2 regions of the Streptomyces sp. NPDC054842 genome follow, and region 2 is predicted to be linked to the other one. Evidence: predicted binding sites of a transcription regulator. Region 2 holds the regulator's gene; the other holds the start of a gene.

Region 1 (9,811 bases), on a different contig from region 2:
AGCGGGCGCGCCATCAGCTCGGTGACCCGTCCGCCCTGGCCCGCGGCGGTTCTGCCGGAGGCGGACCCGTCGGACACGGTCAGCGGCCGGTCGTACATGGCCTTGACGAGGGCGACGTCCGGATCGGTGAGCAGCGGGCCCACGATCCCGGTGACGAAGTCCGACGAGAACTCCCTCAGGTCCGCGTCGACGAAACAGACGATGTCCCCGCTCGTCACCAGCAGTGACCGCCACAGGACCTCGCCCTTGCCGGGGACGGCCGGCAGGCGCGGCAGGATCGCGTCCCGGTGCACCACCCGGGCGCCCGCCGCGGCGGCGACCGCCGAGGTGCGGTCGGTCGACCCCGAGTCGACGACCACGATCTCGTCGACGAGCGGGACCTGCCGCATCAGGTCGTGGCGGATCACGGAGACGATCTCGCCGACGGTCGCTTCCTCGTTCAGCGCGGGCAGCACGACGCTGACCGTCGAGCCCGTCGCCCGTTTCGCGGCCATCAGCCTGTGCAGCGGGCGATCGGTGACGGACCAGGAGCGGGTGCTCAGCCAGCGCTCGACTTCTTCCAGCACGGTCCGGGGCTCCTCACTGTCTGCTCACACGCCCACCCGGGGTGTGATCCATCTCGCGGTTCGGACGACTATCTCAACTGTCCTGGCCGTCGGTTACAGTCTTGAACAACGCGGATGACCATCGCATGTCCTGATCCGGGAACCGCGCGCAGATCAACAACTGAACACCGCTCATCCAGAGGGGCAGAGGGATACGGCCCGTTGAAGCCCCGGCAACCCTCCAGCCGGTCTCGTCCTGATCGTCATCGGTCAGCTCGCGAGGCTCCCGGCTAGGGAAGGTGCCAAATCCGTCTCACGGCGAAGTGCGCCGTGAGGAAGATGAGGAGAAAGGGCCTCGCCTCCATGGCTGCGCAGACAGTTGCAAGCACCACGAACTCCCCCACCGCCGCGGACTCCGTCGATCTCGGCCCCGCCGCCGCCCTCTCCTGCCGCGAATGCGGACACCGCGTGCCGCTCGGCCCGGTCTTCGCCTGCGAGGAGTGTTTCGGCCCGCTGGAGATCGCCTACGACTTCTCGGCCTACGACACCGAGGAACTCCGCAAGCGCATCGAGGCGGGCCCCGCGAACATCTGGCGCTACGCGCCCCTGCTGCCCGTCCCGGCGGACGTCGCCGACAAGCCGAACATCAACCCGGGCTGGACCAAGCTCGTGCAGGCCGACAACCTGGCCCGCGAGCTGGGCGTCGAGGCCGGCAAGCTGTTCGTCAAGGACGACTCCGGCAACCCGACGCACTCCTTCAAGGACCGCGTCGTCGCGCAGGCCCTGGAGGCCGCCCGCGCCTTCGGCTTCACCACGCTCTCCTGCTCCTCCACGGGGAACCTGGCCGGCGCCGTCGGCGCCGCCGCCGCCCGGGCCGGCTTCCGGTCCTGCGTGTTCATCCCGCACGACCTGGAGCAGGGCAAGATCGTCATGGCCGCGGTCTACGGCGGCGAGCTCGTCGGCATCGAGGGCAACTACGACGACGTCAACCGCTTCTGCTCCGAGCTCATCGGCGACCCGGCCGGTGAGGGCTGGGGCTTCGTCAACGTCAACCTGCGGCCGTACTACGCGGAGGGCTCGAAGACCCTCGCGTACGAGATCTGCGAGCAGCTCGGCTGGCGGCTGCCGGACCAGCTCGTCGTGCCGATCGCGTCCGGCTCGCAGCTCACGAAGATCGACAAGGGCCTCCAGGAGCTGATCAGGCTCGGGCTGGTCGAGGACAGGCCGTACAAGATCTTCGGCGCCCAGGCCGAGGGCTGCTCGCCGGTGTCGGTGGCCTACAAGGCGGGACACGACGTCGTGCGGCCGCAGAAGCCGGACACGATCGCCAAGTCGCTCGCCATCGGCAACCCGGCCGACGGACCGTACGTCCTCGACATCGCGCGCCGGACGGGCGGCGCGGTGGAGGATGTCGACGACGGGCAGATCGTCGACGCGATCAAGCTGCTGGCGCGCACCGAGGGCATCTTCGCCGAGACGGCCGGCGGGGTGACCGTGGGCGTCACGAAGAAGCTGATCGAGAGCGGCGCCCTGGACCCGGCGCTGACCACGGTCGTCCTCAACACCGGTGACGGCCTCAAGACCCTCGACGCGGTGGCCGGGACCGGTCTGACCGCGACCATCCGCCCGAACCTGGACTCCTTCCGAGAGGCTGGCCTCGCATCATGAGCGTCAACGTTCGCATCCCCACGATCCTGCGCACCTACACGGGCGGCAAGGCCGAGGTCCCGGCGGAGGGCGCGACCCTCGCCGAGGTCATCACGGACCTGGAGAAGAACCACACGGGCATCGCCGCGCGCGTCCTGGACGACCAGGGCAAGCTGCGCCGCTTCGTGAACGTGTACGTGAACGACGATGACGTGCGGTTCGAGCAGGGCCTGGAGACGGCGACGCCCGACGGCGCCGGCGTGTCAATCATCCCGGCCGTGGCCGGCGGCTGCTGACCACGCACCGTTTCACCGGATTGCCCTCTCCGTGAGAGAAACGGAGGGGGCAATTCTGCATGGTTGAGCACGGTAGAGTTGGGGAAGCTACTTCGCTTTCCATGCCGGGTGCATATGAACACCGACCCGGTGCCCGATAAGAAGCAGCCAATGTACCCGGCATTTTTGAGCCTTTTATGGCATTTACGGGGCCCGACTTGCCCTGAATATGTGCGAATTCTCCACATACAGCCGATCGCCGATGCCCGGAATTCTCGTCCGATTGACCTGTTGCAGAGGGCAGTTGGACAGATACATTCAGCCGCGGTCGACGCGTTCCGGCGCACACCCCCAACCGTTGGGGGGTGAGGTCTGACCCGGATCCGCGAAGTGTGGATCTGTGCAAGGGCCAGTAATAGGGGAGTTAGGCATGGCTCAGGGCACCGTCAAGTGGTTCAACGCGGAGAAGGGGTACGGCTTCATCGCGGTCGACGGTGGTGCGGACGTCTTCGTGCACTACAGCGCGATTCAGATGGACGGCTACCGCACCCTTGAAGAGGGTCAGCGAGTGGAGTTCGAGATCTCGCAGGGCCAGAAGGGTCCGCAGGCGGACATGGTCAAACTCGCCGTCTGATCCCGGCGCGATCGGCCACGCACGCACGCACTCACTCACGTCGAGGGGCTCGTATCCCATCAGGGGTACGGGCCCCTCGGGCGTTCCCCGGCGTTCCCGGGCTCGGCCCGGACCCTGCCGGGCGGGAGGGGGTGGCGCGGGCCGCGCAGGCGCTCGGGAGGCGCTCGTGAGGCGCTTCGCGCGCCCCCTGGAAGGGGCTCGCTGGAGGGAGGCACCTTGCACTCTCGGGGGTCGAGTGCTAATCATTGGCGTTAGCACTCTGAAGGTGAGAGTGACAACGAAGGACCGGGTCGGTGAGGCCCGCAGGCCATGTGGGGCAAGGAACCACTAGGCAGGCAGGCCGTCCGTCGCGGGCGCCAGCGCGGTCCGGAGCAATCCACCCCAGTCCGGGAGGACCACTTCACATGGCCAAGATCATCGCGTTCGACGAGGAGGCACGGCGCGGTCTCGAGCGCGGGATGAACCAGCTCGCCGACGCCGTCAAGGTCACCCTTGGTCCCAAGGGTCGCAACGTCGTCCTCGAGAAGAAGTGGGGCGCCCCCACGATCACCAACGATGGTGTTTCCATCGCCAAGGAGATCGAGCTCGAGGACCCGTACGAGAAGATCGGCGCAGAGCTGGTCAAGGAAGTCGCGAAGAAGACGGACGACGTAGCCGGTGACGGCACGACGACCGCGACCGTCCTGGCCCAGGCGCTGGTCCGCGAGGGCCTTCGCAACGTCGCCGCCGGCGCCAACCCGATGGCTCTCAAGCGCGGTATCGAGAAGGCCGTCGAGGCCGTCTCCGGTGCCCTGCTGGAGCAGGCGAAGGATGTCGAGACCAAGGAGCAGATCGCTTCGACGGCCTCCATCTCCGCCGCCGACACCCAGATCGGCGAGCTCATCGCCGAGGCGATGGACAAGGTCGGCAAGGAAGGCGTCATCACCGTCGAGGAGTCCCAGACCTTCGGTCTGGAGCTGGAGCTCACCGAGGGTATGCGCTTCGACAAGGGCTACATCTCGGCGTACTTCGCCACCGACATGGAGCGTATGGAGGCCGTCCTCGACGACCCGTACATCCTGATCGCCAACTCGAAGATCAGCAACGTCAAGGACCTGCTGCCGCTCCTCGAGAAGGTCATGCAGTCCGGCAAGCCGCTGCTGATCATCGCCGAGGACGTCGAGGGCGAGGCCCTGTCGACCCTGGTCGTCAACAAGATCCGTGGCACCTTCAAGTCCGTCGCCGTCAAGGCCCCGGGCTTCGGTGACCGCCGCAAGGCCATGCTCGGCGACATCGCCATCCTCACGGGCGGCGAGGTCATCTCCGAGGAGGTCGGCCTCAAGCTGGAGAACGCGGGCATCGACCTGCTCGGCCGCGCCCGCAAGGTCGTCATCACCAAGGACGAGACCACGATCGTCGACGGCGCCGGCTCCGCCGACCAGGTCGCCGGCCGGGTCAACCAGATCCGCGCCGAGATCGAGAACTCCGACTCGGACTACGACCGCGAGAAGCTCCAGGAGCGTCTGGCGAAGCTGGCCGGCGGCGTGGCCGTCATCAAGGCCGGTGCCGCCACGGAGGTCGAGCTCAAGGAGCGCAAGCACCGCATCGAGGACGCCGTTCGCAACGCGAAGGCGGCCGTCGAGGAGGGCATCGTCGCCGGTGGTGGCGTGGCCCTGCTCCAGGCCTCCTCGGTCTTCGAGAAGCTGGAGCTGACGGGTGACGAGGCGACCGGCGCCAACGCCGTGAAGCTCGCCCTGGAGGCCCCGCTCAAGCAGATCGCCGTCAACGGCGGTCTCGAGGGCGGCGTCATCGTCGAGAAGGTCCGCAACCTGCCCGTCGGCCACGGTCTGAACGCCGCGACCGGTGAGTACGTGGACATGATCGCCGAGGGCATCATCGACCCGGCGAAGGTCACGCGCTCTGCCCTGCAGAACGCCGCGTCCATCGCCGCGCTGTTCCTCACCACCGAGGCCGTCATCGCCGACAAGCCCGAGAAGGCCGCCGCCGGCGGCGCCCCGGGCGGCATGCCGGGCGGTGACATGGACTTCTGATCCTCCCGGATCAGGCTCGTCCTTTCCGAGGGCGGCACCCCTTCCCAGGGGTGCCGCCCTCGGGCGTTTCCGGGGTGGCCCCCCGCCCGCGTGGCCGGGATCACACCGCTGCACGGCGGGGACCCGGAATGCCGCGGCGCCGGGGACCGTTGTCCGGAGGGTGGGTCAATGCACGTGCACATACCCACCGGAATGTCCGTCTTCCCCGCCCCGAGGAGCCCTCACGTGACAGCCGACGCCGCGTCCCGCGCAGCCGAGATCCTTTCCCGGCCCGTGTCCCTGAACGGCCTGACCGTCCCGAACCGGATCGTGATGGCACCGATGACCCGGGAGTTCTCGCCGGGCGGCGTACCGGGCGAGGACGTGGTCGGCTACTACGCGCGGCGCGCCGCCGCGGGCGTGGGCCTCATCGTCACCGAGGGCACCTACGTCGGCCACGACTCCGCGGGCCAGAGCGACCGCGTGCCGCGCTTCCACGGCGAGGAGCAGCTCGCCGGCTGGACGAAGGTCGCCGACGCCGTGCACGCGGCCGGCGGCACGATCGTGCCGCAGCTCTGGCACATCGGCATGGTCCGCCGGGCGGGCCAGCCGCCCTTCGCCGACGCCCCCGCGGTCGGCCCCTCCGGCATCCACACCGCCGGCGCCGAGCCCAAGGGCAAGGCGATGACCCAGCAGGACATCGACGACGTCATCGAGGCGTTCGCCAAGGCCGCCGCGGACGCCGAGCGCATCGGCTTCGACGGCGTCGAGCTGCACGGCGCCCACGGCTACCTGCTCGATCAGTTCCTGTGGTCCGGCACCAACCGGCGCACCGACGCGTACGGCGGCGACCCGGTGGCCCGTGCGAAGTTCGCGGCGGAGATCGTCGCCGCGGTCCGTGACGCCGTCTCGCCCGAGTTCCCCGTGCTGTTCCGCTACTCGCAGTGGAAGCAGCAGGACTACGACGCCCGCCTCGCCGAGACCCCGGAGGAGCTGGAGGCCGTCCTCGCCCCGCTCGCCGCGGCCGGCGTCGACGCCTTCCACGCCTCCACGCGCCGCTACTGGGTGCCCGAGTTCGACGGCTCCGACCTGAACCTGGCCGGCTGGACGAAGAAGCTGACCGGCAAGCCCGCGATCAGCGTCGGCTCGGTCGGCCTCACCGGCGAGTTCCTCAAGGCTTTCCAGGGCGAGGGCTCCTCCGTCCGCGGCATCGACGACCTGCTCGACCGGCTGGAGCGCGACGAGTTCGACCTCGTCGCGATCGGCCGCGCGCTGCTCCAGGACCCGGAGTGGGCGGCGAAGGTCCTGGCCGGCCGCCACGACGAGCTGAAGTCGTACGAGGCGGCGGCGCTGGGCTCGCTGAGCTGACCGCGCCCGCATCGAGGGGCGGCGCCCGCCGTGACGGGGGCGCCGCCCCTTTCGCGTGTCCGGCGCCGGTCAGCCGCCGGAACCGACGTGCGTGACGAACGCGGCCCAGGCGGCGACGCCGAAGGCGATCTCGGGCCCGAGGTTCTTGGAGTCCCGCACGGGGACGAGCGCCGGGTGACCGTCGGCGACCTCTAGGCAGTCGCCGCCGTCACCGGCGCTGTAGGTGGACTTGCGCCAGCGAGCGACCTCCAGGCAGTTCCCGCCCTCGCCCCCGCTGTAGCTGGACTTGTACCAGGTGGTTGCCGTCAGGCCGTTCTCACGGGTGTTGGTCTCCATGGCCGTAATCCTCCGCCACGGACTCAATCAGTGCCAGGGAGTCCCGGGGCGAAAGGGCCGCCGCCTGGAGGAGGTTGAAGGTGAGGCTGTGCCGGGCCACCGTCGCCGGGTCGTCCAGCAGCTTGCCCATGTCCGGTCCCTCGACGAACGACAGCGGAGCCGCGTCCTCGAAGTCCATCAGCTTCAGCGGACCGGTCATCGACGCGTGCGCTCCTGAAGCGAACGGCAGCACCTGCACCAGGATGCGGTGATCGCGTGCCAGGCCCGTCACGTGCCGGAGTGCCTCCGCCATCACGACGGCGCCGCCCACCTCTCGCCGGACGGCGGCCTCGTCCACGACCACCCACAACAACGGCTCTGTTGGATGGTCGATCAGGCGCGCTCGGTCGAGTCGGGCGGCCACCAGCGCCCGGATGTCGGCGTCGGGCGCCGTCGGCTTGTAGGCGCGGAAGACCGCTTCCGCGTACCGCTCCGTCTGCAACAGCCCCGGGATCAGCAGGCTCGAATACTCCCTGATCGCCGTGGCGATCGCCTCCGCCTCCGCCGCTTCGGCGAAGTGGTCCGGGTACCGGGACCTGGCCAGCGCCCGGCAGTTGCGCTCGAAGAACCCCCTGGTCCCGAGGATCTCGTCTATCTGGACGGCGTATTCGAGGTGCAGCCGCCGCGTCCCGGCCTCCAGCTGGCCGATGAACGAACCGCTCACGAAGAGGGGTTCGCCCAGCTCGGCCTGGCTGAGGCCCGCGTTCTCGCGGGCGTGCCGCAACTCCGCCCCGATCATGGCGCGGGGCGACGAGGCGGGGTCGAGGTCCTTCGGTCCGGGCATGGCAACTCCCTGTCACACAGCCTGGGTTGTTGAGACGCCGTCTCTGGCCAGGTTAGGGGCCCGCCGACCACGCTGAGTACCGAACACGAACACTCAGCGTGGAGGGAACGGTCCGATGGAGATGACGCCGGGTACACACGTACGGCCGACGGAGGAGATCGTGGCGGAGTTGCGGGCGGCGCTGGCAGGCGTCGGTGTGGTGCTGCCGTCGCTTCGGGTCGATCCGGTGACCGGCGCGAGCGACGAGCCGTTCGCCCTGGTCGCGCTCGGCCGGTGCAACGTGGGCACCGCCCGGAGACTGGCCGCCGCACTGCGCGCTTGCGGCACCGGCGGCGAGGGCGGTGACGCGTGAGCGCGGAGTACGCGATCGACACGCGGGACGGCCGGCTCGGCCAGGTGATGGGACACGAGGGCGGCGTCGTGCAACTGCGGCCGCCCGGTGGCGGGCGGGAGTGGGACTGCCCGCCGGAGGCGCTCGCGGAGGCCCCGCAGGGGGAGGTGCTGCGGGCGCGGGTGCGGCGGCTCAACGCGGAGGCGCGCCTGCCGTGACCGCGCGGACGGGGGGGCCGGGTCCCGGACGGACCTCCCGGCCTCTCCCGGTCCGCCTACAGGTTCCCCATCGGCTCGATGTCGATCTTGACGGGGGTGCCCCAGATCCGCAGGACCTCGTAGTCGGTGAACTCGTGGACCAGGCGGTAGGCCATCCCGGGGCGGGGGGACCTGCGCTCGGCGGCGAGGTAGCGCTCGGCCTCGTGGCGGTCGCGGCGGGGGGTGCCGCACAGCTGCCACGCCTGGCCGTTCCACACCTCCGGCAGCCAGCGCTGCTGGGGCTGCGGGCGGTCGGCACGGACGCCGTACCGGGACTGGGTGCGGTCGGCGGACTCGTCGGGCCCGGTGGGGCGGCCGTGCGCGTAGGAGCCGTTGACCTCGGAGCGGCGGGCGGCGCGGCGCCGGGTCTCGCACAGCAGGCACAGGTCGACGGCGCCCTCGTCCACCGGCCCGGTCGGGTGCTCGGCGCAGCGCGTGGTGGGCACCGCCGTGGTGACGGTCTCCTCCAGCAGGTCCAGGGCCCGCTTCAGGTCGGCCTTGACCTCGTGCAGCTTCGCGTCGGGGCTGTCGGCGCCGAGCGCCTCGCCGTGCTCGCCCAGCAGCCGCAGCGCGCGGCCCAGAGCGGTCAGCTGTGCGTGGTTCATGGGCGTGCGGTGTCCCTCCCGGGGCGGAGTGCTGTCCTAGCAGAATCGCACACGCCGCCGACAGCGCGGACCGGGCCGGTCAGCGCGGGGCCGCCGTCGCGTCCGTCGCGTCCGCCGGGGCACCGGCCGGCCGCTCGACGGAGCCCAGGCCGAAGAAGTACGTCGCGGCGAAGCCCACCAGGTAGCCGGTGAGGAGGCCGCCCGCGTAGACGGCGGCCGTGAGCGCCAGGCCCCGGTTGCCGGAGAGGAGCGGGAACAGGGCCCAGCCCGAGGGGCCGATCGCGGTCGAGCCGACCGTGTCGCCGGCCATGGAGAAGAACCCGACGAAGGCACCGCCCGCCGCGCCGCCCGCGCAGGCCGTCACGAACGGGCGTCCGAGGGGGAGCGACACCCCGTAGATGAGCGGCTCGCCCACTCCCAGCAGGCCCGCGGGGAGCGCCGACCTGATCGTCGTCCGCAGCGAGTGGTCGTGGCGCAGCCGGACGTAGACCGCGAGGGCGGCGCCGACCTGGCCCGCGCCCGCCATGGCCAGGATGGGCAGCAGGACGGTGTGGCCCTGCTGCTCGATGAGGGTGGTGTGGATCGGGATCAGCGCCTGGTGCAGGCCGAGCATCACCAGCGGGAGGAACAGGCCGCCGAGCACCAGTCCGGCGAAGGCGCCGGTGTGGCCGAGGAGCCAGTCGGCCGCCGTGCCGATCGCCGCGGAGACCTCGCCGGCCGCGTACATCAGGCCGTACAGGGTGGCGAGGCCGGCCACGAGCACGGTGACGGCCGGGGTGAGCAGCACGTCGAGGGCGTCCGGGACCCGGCCGCGGCACCACTTCTCGACGTACGTCGCGAGGAGCGCCGCCGCCAGTGCGCCGAGGACGCCGCCCTGGCCCGGCGCTAGCGTGGTGCCGAACACCGTCACCTTGGCGACGCCCGGGTACACGACGATCGCCGCGACGGCGCCGCCCAGGACGGGGGTGCCGCCGAACTCCT
Region 2 (9,811 bases):
ACCCGTGTCACCTCGTCGGCGAAGGCGCGCAGTTGCTCCACCATCGTGTTGACGGTGTCCTTCAGCTCCAGGATCTCGCCGCGGGCGTCCACGGTGATCTTCTTGGAGAGGTCGCCGTTGGCCACCGCGGTGGTGACCTGGGCGATGTTGCGGACCTGCGAGGTCAGGTTCAGGGCCATGAAGTTGACGTTGTCGGTGAGGTCCTTCCAGACGCCCGACACCCCGCGGACCTGGGCCTGGCCGCCGAGGTTGCCCTCGGTGCCGACCTCGCGGGCGACCCTGGTGACCTCGTCGGCGAAGGCGGAGAGCTGGTCGACCATCGTGTTGATGGTCGATTTGAGTTCGAGGATCTCGCCCTTCGCCTCGACGGTGATCTTCTTGCCCAGGTCGCCCTGCGCCACCGCCGTGGACACCAGGGCGATGTTGCGGACCTGTGAAGTCAGGTTGTCCGCCATGAAGTTGACGTTGTCGGTGAGGTCCTTCCAGACGCCCGACACCCCGCGCACCTGGGCCCGCCCGCCGAGGTTGCCCTCGGTGCCGACCTCGCGGGCGACCCTGGTGACCTCGTCGGCGAAGGCGGAGAGCTGGTCGACCATCGTGTTGATGGTCGACTTCAGTTCGAGGATCTCGCCCTGGGCGTCGACAGTGATCTTCTGGCTGAGGTCGCCGTTGGCGACGGCCGTGGTCACCTGGGCGATGTTGCGGACCTGCGACGTCAGGTTCGACGCCATGAAGTTGACGTTGTCGGTGAGGTCCTTCCAGACCCCGGAGACGCCCCGCACCTGCGCCCGGCCGCCCAACTGGCCCTCGGTTCCCACCTCCCGGGCCACGCGGGTGACCTCGTCGGCGAACGCGGAGAGCTGGTCCACCATCGTGTTCACGGTGAGCTTGAGTTCGAGCAGCTCGCCGGTCGCCTCGACCGTCACCGTCCGGGTCAGGTCGCCGCGCGCCACCGCCGTGGTCACCAGCGCGATGTCCCGCACCTGGGCGGTCAGCCGGGAGGCCATGGTGTTGACCGCCTCCGTCACGTCCCGCCAGCTCCCCGACAGCCCCTGCGCCTTGGCCCGGCCGCCGAGCCGCCCCTCGGTGCCGACCTCGCGGGCGACCCGGGTCACCTCGCCGGTGAACAGCGACAGCTGGTCCACCATCTTGTTGACCGCCCGGCCCAGCCGGCGCAGATCGCCCCGCAGCTGCCGGTTGCCGTCGTGCAGGTCGACCCGCTGGGTCAGATCGCCGCCCGCCACCGCGTCCAGGACCCGGGTCGCGTTCGCCGCCGGCGCCACCAGGGCGTCGAGGAGCTGGTTCACGTCGTCGACCCGGGACGTCCAGCTGCCCTGACCCGGGCTCGCCGACAGCCGCTCGTCCAGCCGGCCGTGGCGCACCAGCTCGCGGCGGACCCGCTGCACCTCCGTGCTGAAGTGCATGTTCCGGTCCATCACCTGGTTGAAGGCCGTGCTCAGCTCGGCCACCAGCCCGTGCCCGGTCTCCGGCACCTTGGTGAAGTAGCCGTCCCTGACCGCGGTCAGCGCGGCGAGCAGCGGACGCAGATCCGATGCCCGGATACGACCGTCTTCGACCGCATGCCCGGCACTGTTCTCACTCATGGCGGCCCACTTCGGTGACTCGGCGCTTATGGGCACGCTCAGTCTGTCACCCTGTCCGCATCGGCTGAGGTGATTCGTCCGAACTGCTCAGGGAGACGCACAGTGGGGCCCATACCGACGCAAGGGGAGACCCTGTCCCGGGCCCGGGGTGCCCCCGGGCGCACCGGCACGGGCCGGCGCGCGGTGGCCCGTACGACCCTGCCCGGCGGTCCGCTCGCCCCCGCCGCCGCCCGCCGCTTCGTCCGGGCCGCGCTCACGGACTGGGCCGAACACGCCCTGACGGGCCCGGTCGCGGTCACCGACCGGCTGCTCGACGACGCCGCCGTGATCGTCAGCGAACTCGTCACCAACGCCGTCGTGCACGCCGGGACGGACGTCGAGCTGCTCTGCCGCCTCGACCGGGACGACCCCCTTGAGCCGGACGCCGACGAGGACGGACCGGACACCCTCGGCGGCCACGACACGGCCGGACTCGTCCTGGAGGTCGCCGACCACCACCCCTCCCGCGGCGTACGGGACGACGGCACCGAGCGCCCGAACGGCACCCCCGAGTACGGCCGCGGGCTCCGCCTGGTCTCCGCGCTCTCCGGCGAATGGGGCGTGACGTACCGGACCGGCGTCAAGACCGTGTGGGCGCGGCTCCCCGTCGGCGGGCCGGCTCCGGCCGACGGCGGGAGCGAGCCGCACGCCCCCGCACCGGCCGCCGGGCCCCGGACGGCCGCCGCAGGACCGCCCGGCCCCGGCCCGCACCACACCGCCCGGCGGGACCACGACTGGGTCAGCCGCGGCGCCCTCTCCTTCCTCGCCGAGGCCTCCGACCTGCTCGCGGGACAGCTCGACGAGGACCTGGTCGCGGCGCTCGCCGGACAGCTCCTCGTGCCCCGCATCGCCGACTGGTGCGCCGTCTGGCTGGAGGACGAGGCCACCGCCTGGCGGGGCTCCGATCGGCCCGGCGGCGCCACCGGGCCGCGGCTGGCCCGGGTCTGGCACGGCAGCGAGAACCGCATCGAGGAACTGCGCCGCGCCCTGGAGAAGGACCCGCCGCGGCTGCCCGACTCGGTGCGCTCCCGGGCCGTCCCGGTGCCCTGGCCCGGCGAGGACCGGGGCCCGCACGGAGCGCCCGGCGCGGCCCTGGCGTACCGGCTGATCGCCGGTGGGCGGCCGCTGGGCACCCTCGTCATCGGACGCGCCGGACTGACCGGCTTCCCCGACGAGGTCACCGGACTCGTCGAGGACCTCAGCCGCCGGATCGCGCTCGCCGTCGGCGCCGCCCGCCAGTACGCGCGCCAGGCCACCATCAGCCGGGTCCTCCAGCGCGGCCTGCTGCCCGGCGCCGTCGCCGAGATCCCCGGCGTGCGCAGCGCCCTCGTGTACGAGCCGTGCGACAAGGGCGGCCCGAGCGGCGACTTCTACGACCTGTTCCCGGCCGGGGACGGGCGCTGGTGCTTCGCGGTCGGCGACGTCCAGGGCAAGGGCCCCGAGGCCGCCGTCGTCATCGGGCTCGCCCGGCCCTGGCTGCGGCTGCTGGCCCGCGAGGGCTACGCCGTCGCGGACGTCCTGGACCGCCTCAACCAGCTGCTGCTCGACGACGCGACCGAGGCGGCCGACGCCGCGGCCCGCGCCCTGGTCGCGTCGGGCGGGCCCGGGCTCGTCGACGCCGAGGGCCCGCAGACGCGGTTCCTCTCCCTGCTCCACGGCGAGCTGGTGCCCTTCGACGGAGGCGTGCGGTGCACCCTCGCCTCCGCCGGCCACCCGCTGCCGCTCCTCCTGCGGCCCGACGGCTCCGTCCGGGAGGTGGCCGCCCCGCAGATGCTGCTCGGCGTCGTGGAGGACGCGGCCTACACCGCCGAGACCTTCGAGCTGCACCCCGGCGACACCGTGCTGTGCGTCACGGACGGGGTGACCGAGCGCCGCGACGGCTCCCGCCAGTTCGACGACCACGACGGACTCGCGACCGCCCTCGCGGGCTGCGCCGGACTGAGCGCCCAGCTGATCGCGGAGCGGATCCGGCGGCTCGTGCACGCCTTCGGGAACAAGCCGCCGGAGGACGACCTGGCCCTCCTCGTCCTCCAGGCGGAACAGCCCGGCCGGCCGCTTCCAGCCGGCCGGCCGGACCACGCGGACGGGGCCGGGTGAGCCGTGCTGGACAATGGAGGGCATGCCTTCCGCACTCCCCGACGGTGAGCCCGTCCCCGACGACGGGGCGCTGCCCGCGCACGCCCTGGCCGGGGCCGCCGAGCGCGCCCTCGGGTTCTACCTCCACGTCCCGTACTGCGCGACCCGCTGCGGCTACTGCGACTTCAACACCTACACGGCCACCGAGCTGCGGGGCACCGGGGGCGTGCTCGCCTCCCGCGACAACTACGCGTCGACCCTGGTCGACGAGGTCCGGCTGGCCCGCAAGGTGCTGGGCGACGACCCGCGCCCCGTCCGCACGGTCTTCGTCGGCGGCGGTACGCCCACGCTGCTGGCCGCCGACGACCTCGTACGGATGCTGGCCGCCGTCCGCGACGAGTTCGGGCTCGCGGACGACGCCGAGATCACCACCGAGGCGAACCCGGAGTCGGTCGACCCCGCCTACCTCGCCACCCTGCGCGCCGGCGGCTTCAACCGGATCTCCTTCGGCATGCAGAGCGCCCGGCAGCACGTCCTCAAGGTGCTCGACCGCACCCACACCCCCGGCCGGCCCGAGGCCTGTGTCGCCGAGGCCCGAGCCGCCGGCTTCGACCACGTCAACCTGGACCTGATCTACGGCACCCCGGGGGAGACCGACGACGACTGGCGGGCCTCCCTGGACGCGGCCCTCGGCGCCGGCCCCGACCATGTCTCCGCGTACGCGCTGATCGTGGAGGAGGGCACCCAGCTCGCCCGCCGCATCCGCCGCGGCGAGGTCCCCATGACCGACGACGACGTGCACGCCGACCGGTACCTCATCGCCGACGAGGTGCTCGCGGCGGCGGGCTTCGACTGGTACGAGGTCTCGAACTGGGCCACCTCGGACGCCGGACGCTGCCTGCACAACGAGCTGTACTGGCGCGGCGCCGACTGGTGGGGCGCCGGGCCCGGCGCCCACAGCCACGTCGGCGGGGTGCGCTGGTGGAACGTGAAGCACCCCGGGGCGTACGCGGCGGCGCTGGCCGCCGGCCGGTCCCCGGGCGCCGGACGCGAACTCCTCGCCGACGAGGACCGGCGGGTCGAGCGCATCCTGCTCGAACTGCGGCTGCGCGAGGGCTGCCCGCTCTCCCTGCTCAGGCCCGACGGCCTCGCGGCCTCCCGCCGCGCCCTGTCCGAAGGACTCCTCGAAGCCGGGCCGTACGAGGCCGGGCGGGCCGTGCTCACCCTGCGCGGGCGGCTGCTCGCGGACGCGGTGGTGCGCGACCTGGTGGACTGAGGTACCCCGCTCTCCTCCGTATCCTGGGGCCACGCCCTCCGGGGGCCTTGTGCCGCGCTGACGCGCTTGTCCTCAAGCGCCGGACGGGCTGGAATCCGACCCCGACCCGGGTCGCCTCGTCGCGTTCGTCCTCCAGCGGTCGGCGGGCTGGGATCCGCCCTCGGACGGCGTGCCGTGCCGGGCGCGCCGCTACTCCGGTGCCGTGACGAAGTCGATCAGCTCCTCGACACGGCCGAGGAGTTCCGGCTCCAGGTCCTTGTAGGAGCGGACCCGGGACAGGATGTGCTGCCAGGCGGCGCCGGTGTTCTCGGGCCAGCCCAGCGCGCGGCACACGCCGGTCTTCCAGTCCTGCCCGCGCGGCACCCGGGGCCAGCCGGCGATGCCGACGGACGACGGCTTCACGGCCTCCCAGATGTCGATGTACGGGTGGCCCACGACGAGCGCGTACTCGCTCGTGACCCCCTCGGCGATGCGGAACTCCTTCGAACCGGGGACCAGGTGGTCGACCAGGACCCCGAGCCGGGCGTCCGGACCGGGCCCGAACTCCTCGACCACCGCGGGGAGGTCGTCGACGCCCTCCAGGTACTCGACGACGACGCCCTCGATGCGCAGGTCGTCACCCCAGACCCGCTCGACCAGCTCGGCGTCGTGCCTGCCCTCGACGTAGATGCGGCCGGCCCGGGCCACGCGGGCGCGGGCGCCGGGCACGGCGACCGAACCGGAGGCGGTGCGGCTGGGCCGGGCCGGTCCCGCGGCGGGCCGCACCAGGGTGACCACCCTGCCCTCCAGCAGGAAGCCGCGCGGCTCCAGCGGGAACACCCGGTGCTTGCCGAAGCGGTCCTCCAGCGTCACCGTGCCCGCCTCGCAGCCGATCACCGCCCCGCAGAAACCGGTGCCGGGCTCCTCCACCACCAGACCGGGGTCGGCCGGGACCTCGGGCACGGGCTTGGGCTTCTTCCACGGCGGGGTCAGGTCCGGAGAGTACTGGCGCATTCGGATGACGATAGGAGAAGACGCGCGCCGAAGTCCCCGCCCGCGCCTACGACACGCCGAAGCGGGCGGCGAGCGCGTCCCGCTGGGCGCGGACGAACTCCGCGTCCACCGCCGCCCCGTGGCCCGGCACGTAGACCGCGTCCTCCCCGCCGAGGTCCAGCAGCCGGTCCAGCGCGGCCGGCCAGTGGGACGGGACGGCGTCCGGCCCCGCCTGCGGCTCGCCCGACTCCTCCACGAGGTCGCCGCAGAACACCACCTCCGGTCCGTCGGTGCCGGGCACGAGCACCACGAGGTCGTGCGCGGTGTGCCCGGGGCCCACGTTCGCCAGCAGGACCTGCGCGCCGCCGCCGAGGCCCAGCGTCCACTCGCCGGAGACGAGGTGGCGGGGCCGCACGAGCAGGTCCGCCGCCTCCGCCGCCGCGCGCGGGTCCAGGCCGTTGCGTACGGCGTCGGCGCGCAGTTCCTCGCGACCGTGGGCGAGCGCGGTGTCCAGGCCCACCGCGCCGAACACCTCCACCCCGGAGAAGGCGGCGGCCCCGAGGACGTGGTCGAAGTGCGGATGCGTCAGTGCGAGGTGCGTCACACGCCGCCCGGTTCCCAGGATCCGGCCCGCCTCGGCGCGCAGCCGCGCTCCCTCCGCCAGGCTCGACCCCGCGTCGATCAGCAGGGCCGCCCCCTCGCCCACCACGAGCCCCGCGGTGCAGTCCCAGCCCGGCAGCCGGCACCGCCCGGCCCGCGGCGCGAGTTGCTCCCATCCCGGCTCTTCCCAAGTCACCGTCACACGGAGACGCTAGCGGTGAAGCCCGGCGGGGGGTGCGACGGCGCGACATCGCAGGACACGTCCGTACACCTCGGCGGACGTCACGGGCCCGCCCTTGCCGGGGCCGTACCTCCCCGCCGTACACTGGCCCGGGGAACGCTGGCACTCGCACGCGCTGAGTGCCAGGAGGAAGACCGCGACGACCAAGGTGCCGACAGCTGGAGGTGTGCGCGATGCTCAGTGGACGCAGGCTCGAGGTACTGCGCGCCATCGTCCAGGACTACGTCGGGACGGAGGAGCCGGTCGGCTCCAAGGCGCTGACCGAGCGCCACCGGCTGGGCGTCTCCCCGGCCACCGTCCGCAACGACATGGCCGCCCTGGAGGACGAGGGGTACATCGCCCAGCCGCACACCAGTGCCGGGCGCATCCCCACCGACAAGGGCTACCGGCTGTTCGTGGACAAGCTCGCCGGCGTCAAGCCGATGACCGCGCCCGAGCGCCGCGCCATCCAGAACTTCCTCGACGGCGCCGTCGACCTCGACGACGTCGTGGGGCGCACGGTGCGGCTGCTCGCGCAGCTCACCCGGCAGGTCGCCGTCGTCCAGTACCCCTCGCTGACCCGCTCGACGGTGCGGCACGTGGAACTGCTCTCGCTGGCCCCGGCCCGCGTCATGCTGGTGCTCATCACGGACACCGGCCGGGTCGAGCAGCGCATGATCGACTGCCCGGCGCCCTTCGGCGAGGCGTCGCTGGCGGATCTGCGGGCCCGGCTCAACAGCCGGATCGCGGGCCGCCGTTTCGCGGACGTGCCGCAGTTGGTGCAGGATCTGCCGGAGGCCTTCGAGACGGAGGACCGCGGTACGGTCGCCACGGTGCTCTCCACCCTGCTGGAGACGCTCGTCGAGGAGAACGAGGAGCGGCTGATGATCGGCGGCACCGCCAATCTCACCCGCTTCGGACACGACTTCCCCCTCACGATCCGGCCGGTCCTCGAGGCGCTGGAGGAGCAGGTCGTGCTGCTCAAGCTCCTCGGTGAGTCGACGGATTCGGGCATGACCGTACGGATCGGTCACGAGAACGTCCACGAGGGGCTCAACTCCACGTCCGTGGTCTCGGTCGGCTACGGTTCGGGCGGCGAGGCAGTCGCCAAACTCGGCGTGGTCGGACCGACCCGCATGGATTACCCGGGAACGATGGGAGCGGTACGCGCAGTGGCACGGTACGTCGGACAGATCCTGGCGGAGTCGTAAGTGGCCACGGACTACTACGCCGTACTCGGCGTGCGCCGCGACGCGTCCCAGGACGAGATCAAGAAGGCGTTCCGGAGGCTCGCGCGCGAGCTGCACCCGGACGTCAATCCCGATCCGAAGACGCAGGAGCGGTTCAAGGAGATCAACGCCGCCTACGAGGTGTTGTCGGACCCGCAGAAGAAGCAGGTCTACGACCTCGGCGGCGACCCGCTCTCGCAGAGCGGCGGCGGGGGCGCGGGCGGCTTCGGCGCCGGCGGGTTCGGGAACTTCTCGGACATCATGGACGCGTTCTTCGGCACCGCGTCGCAGCGGGGCCCCCGGTCGCGCACGCGCCGCGGCCAGGACGCCATGATCCGGCTGGAGATCGACCTCGACGAGGCGGCCTTCGGCACCACCAAGGACATCCAGGTCGACACGGCCGTGGTGTGCACCACCTGCAACGGCGAGGGCGCGGCCCCCGGGACCTCCGCGCAGACCTGTGACATGTGCCGCGGTCGCGGCGAGGTGTCCCAGGTCACGCGGTCCTTCCTGGGCCAGGTCATGACCTCCCGCCCCTGCCCGCAGTGCCAGGGCTTCGGCACGGTCGTGCCGACGCCGTGCCCGGAGTGCGCGGGCGACGGGCGCGTGCGCTCGCGCCGCACCCTCACGGTGAAGATCCCGGCGGGTGTCGACAACGGCACGCGGATCCAGCTCGCGGGCGAGGGCGAGGTCGGCCCCGGCGGCGGCCCCGCCGGCGACCTGTACGTCGAGATCCACGAGCTGCCGCACTCGACGTTCCAGCGGCGCGGCGACGACCTGCACTGCACGGTCACCATCCCGATGACCGCGGCCTCCCTCGGCACGAAGGTGCCGCTGGAGACCCTGGACGGCCTGGAGGAGGTCGACATCCGCCCGGGCACCCAGTCCGGCCAGTCGATCCCGCTGCACGGCCGCGGCGTCACGCATCTGCGCGGCGGCGGCCGGGGCGACCTGATCGTCCACGTCGAGGTCATGACCCCCTCCAAGCTGGACGCGGAGCAGGAGCGCCTGCTGCGCGAACTGGCGAAGCTGCGCGGCGAGGAGCGGCCCACCGGCCAGTTCCAGCCCGGGCAGCAGGGCCTGTTCTCCCGGCTGAAGGACGCCTTCAACGGACGCTGACGCCGGCGCCCGCGGGCTGCCCCGACCGGGCGCCCGCGGTGCCCGCGCGGGACGCCCGGAGAGGCACATTCCGGTGGCCTGTGCCGCCGGAAGGCCGGATTCGGACTTGTACGGAGGACGTGACAACATGCCGTCATGTCCTCCGCGCTGACCGATCTCCTTCGGTGTCCGATCGTGCAGGCCCCCATGGCGGGCGGTGTCTCCGTGCCGCAGCTGGCCGCCGCCGTCTCCGAGGCCGGCGGGCTCGGCTTCCTCGCCGCCGGGTACAAGACGGCCGACGGCATGTACCAGGAGATCAAGCAGCTGCGCGGCCTCACCGGCCGCCCCTTCGGCGTGAACCTCTTCATGCCGCAGCAGGAACACACGGACCCGGCCGCCGTCGACGTCTACGCCCACCAGCTCGCCGGTGAGGCCGGCTGGTACCACACCGAGCTCGGCGACCCCGACAGCGGACGCGACGACGGCTACGACACCAAGCTCGCGGTCCTCCTCGACAATCCCGTGCCCGCGGTCTCCTTCCACTTCGGCTGCCCCACCCCCGAGGTGCTCGCCTCCTTCGCCCGCGCCGGCACGCTGACGATGGTCACCGCGACCACGGCCGACGAGGCGCAGGCCGTGGAGCGGGCGGGCGCCGACGTGGTGATCGTGCAGGGCGTCGAGGCCGGCGGCCACCAGG

What was found. Region 2 encodes HrcA, which represses chaperone genes, less so after heat shock. Its sites were predicted from a motif close to TTNGCACTCNGNNNNNCNGAGTGCNAA; they were not measured.
Region 1: a site for HrcA is predicted at 3,317-3,343, ahead of groL (chaperonin GroEL). Genes of this name have one in related genera too.

Annotation. Positions count from the first base shown of each region.
Region 1 is NZ_JBSGZN010000074.1:9,416-19,226, reverse strand. It holds gene ACWGIS_RS34635 (glucosyl-3-phosphoglycerate synthase) at 1-566, opposite strand, end outside; SAM riboswitch class I at 735-891, shown strand; gene thrC (threonine synthase) at 909-2,213, shown strand; gene ACWGIS_RS34625 (MoaD/ThiS family protein) at 2,210-2,488, shown strand; gene ACWGIS_RS34620 (cold-shock protein) at 2,898-3,101, shown strand; gene groL (chaperonin GroEL) at 3,506-5,131, shown strand; gene ACWGIS_RS34610 (NADH:flavin oxidoreductase) at 5,357-6,478, shown strand; gene ACWGIS_RS34605 (DUF397 domain-containing protein) at 6,548-6,814, opposite strand; gene ACWGIS_RS34600 (helix-turn-helix domain-containing protein) at 6,795-7,637, opposite strand; gene ACWGIS_RS34595 (hypothetical protein) at 7,753-7,989, shown strand; gene ACWGIS_RS34590 (hypothetical protein) at 7,986-8,186, shown strand; gene ACWGIS_RS34585 (hypothetical protein) at 8,243-8,830, opposite strand; gene ACWGIS_RS34580 (PTS transporter subunit EIIC) at 8,910-9,811, opposite strand, start outside.
Region 2 is NZ_JBSGZN010000009.1:16,521-26,331, forward strand. It holds gene ACWGIS_RS09340 (HAMP domain-containing protein) at 1-1,604, opposite strand, end outside; gene ACWGIS_RS09345 (SpoIIE family protein phosphatase) at 1,707-3,740, shown strand; gene hemW (radical SAM family heme chaperone HemW) at 3,763-4,995, shown strand; gene ACWGIS_RS09355 (DUF3097 domain-containing protein) at 5,185-5,988, opposite strand; gene ACWGIS_RS09360 (MBL fold metallo-hydrolase) at 6,035-6,769, opposite strand; gene hrcA (heat-inducible transcriptional repressor HrcA) at 6,982-7,998, shown strand; gene dnaJ (molecular chaperone DnaJ) at 7,999-9,135, shown strand; gene ACWGIS_RS09375 (nitronate monooxygenase) at 9,271-9,811, shown strand, end outside.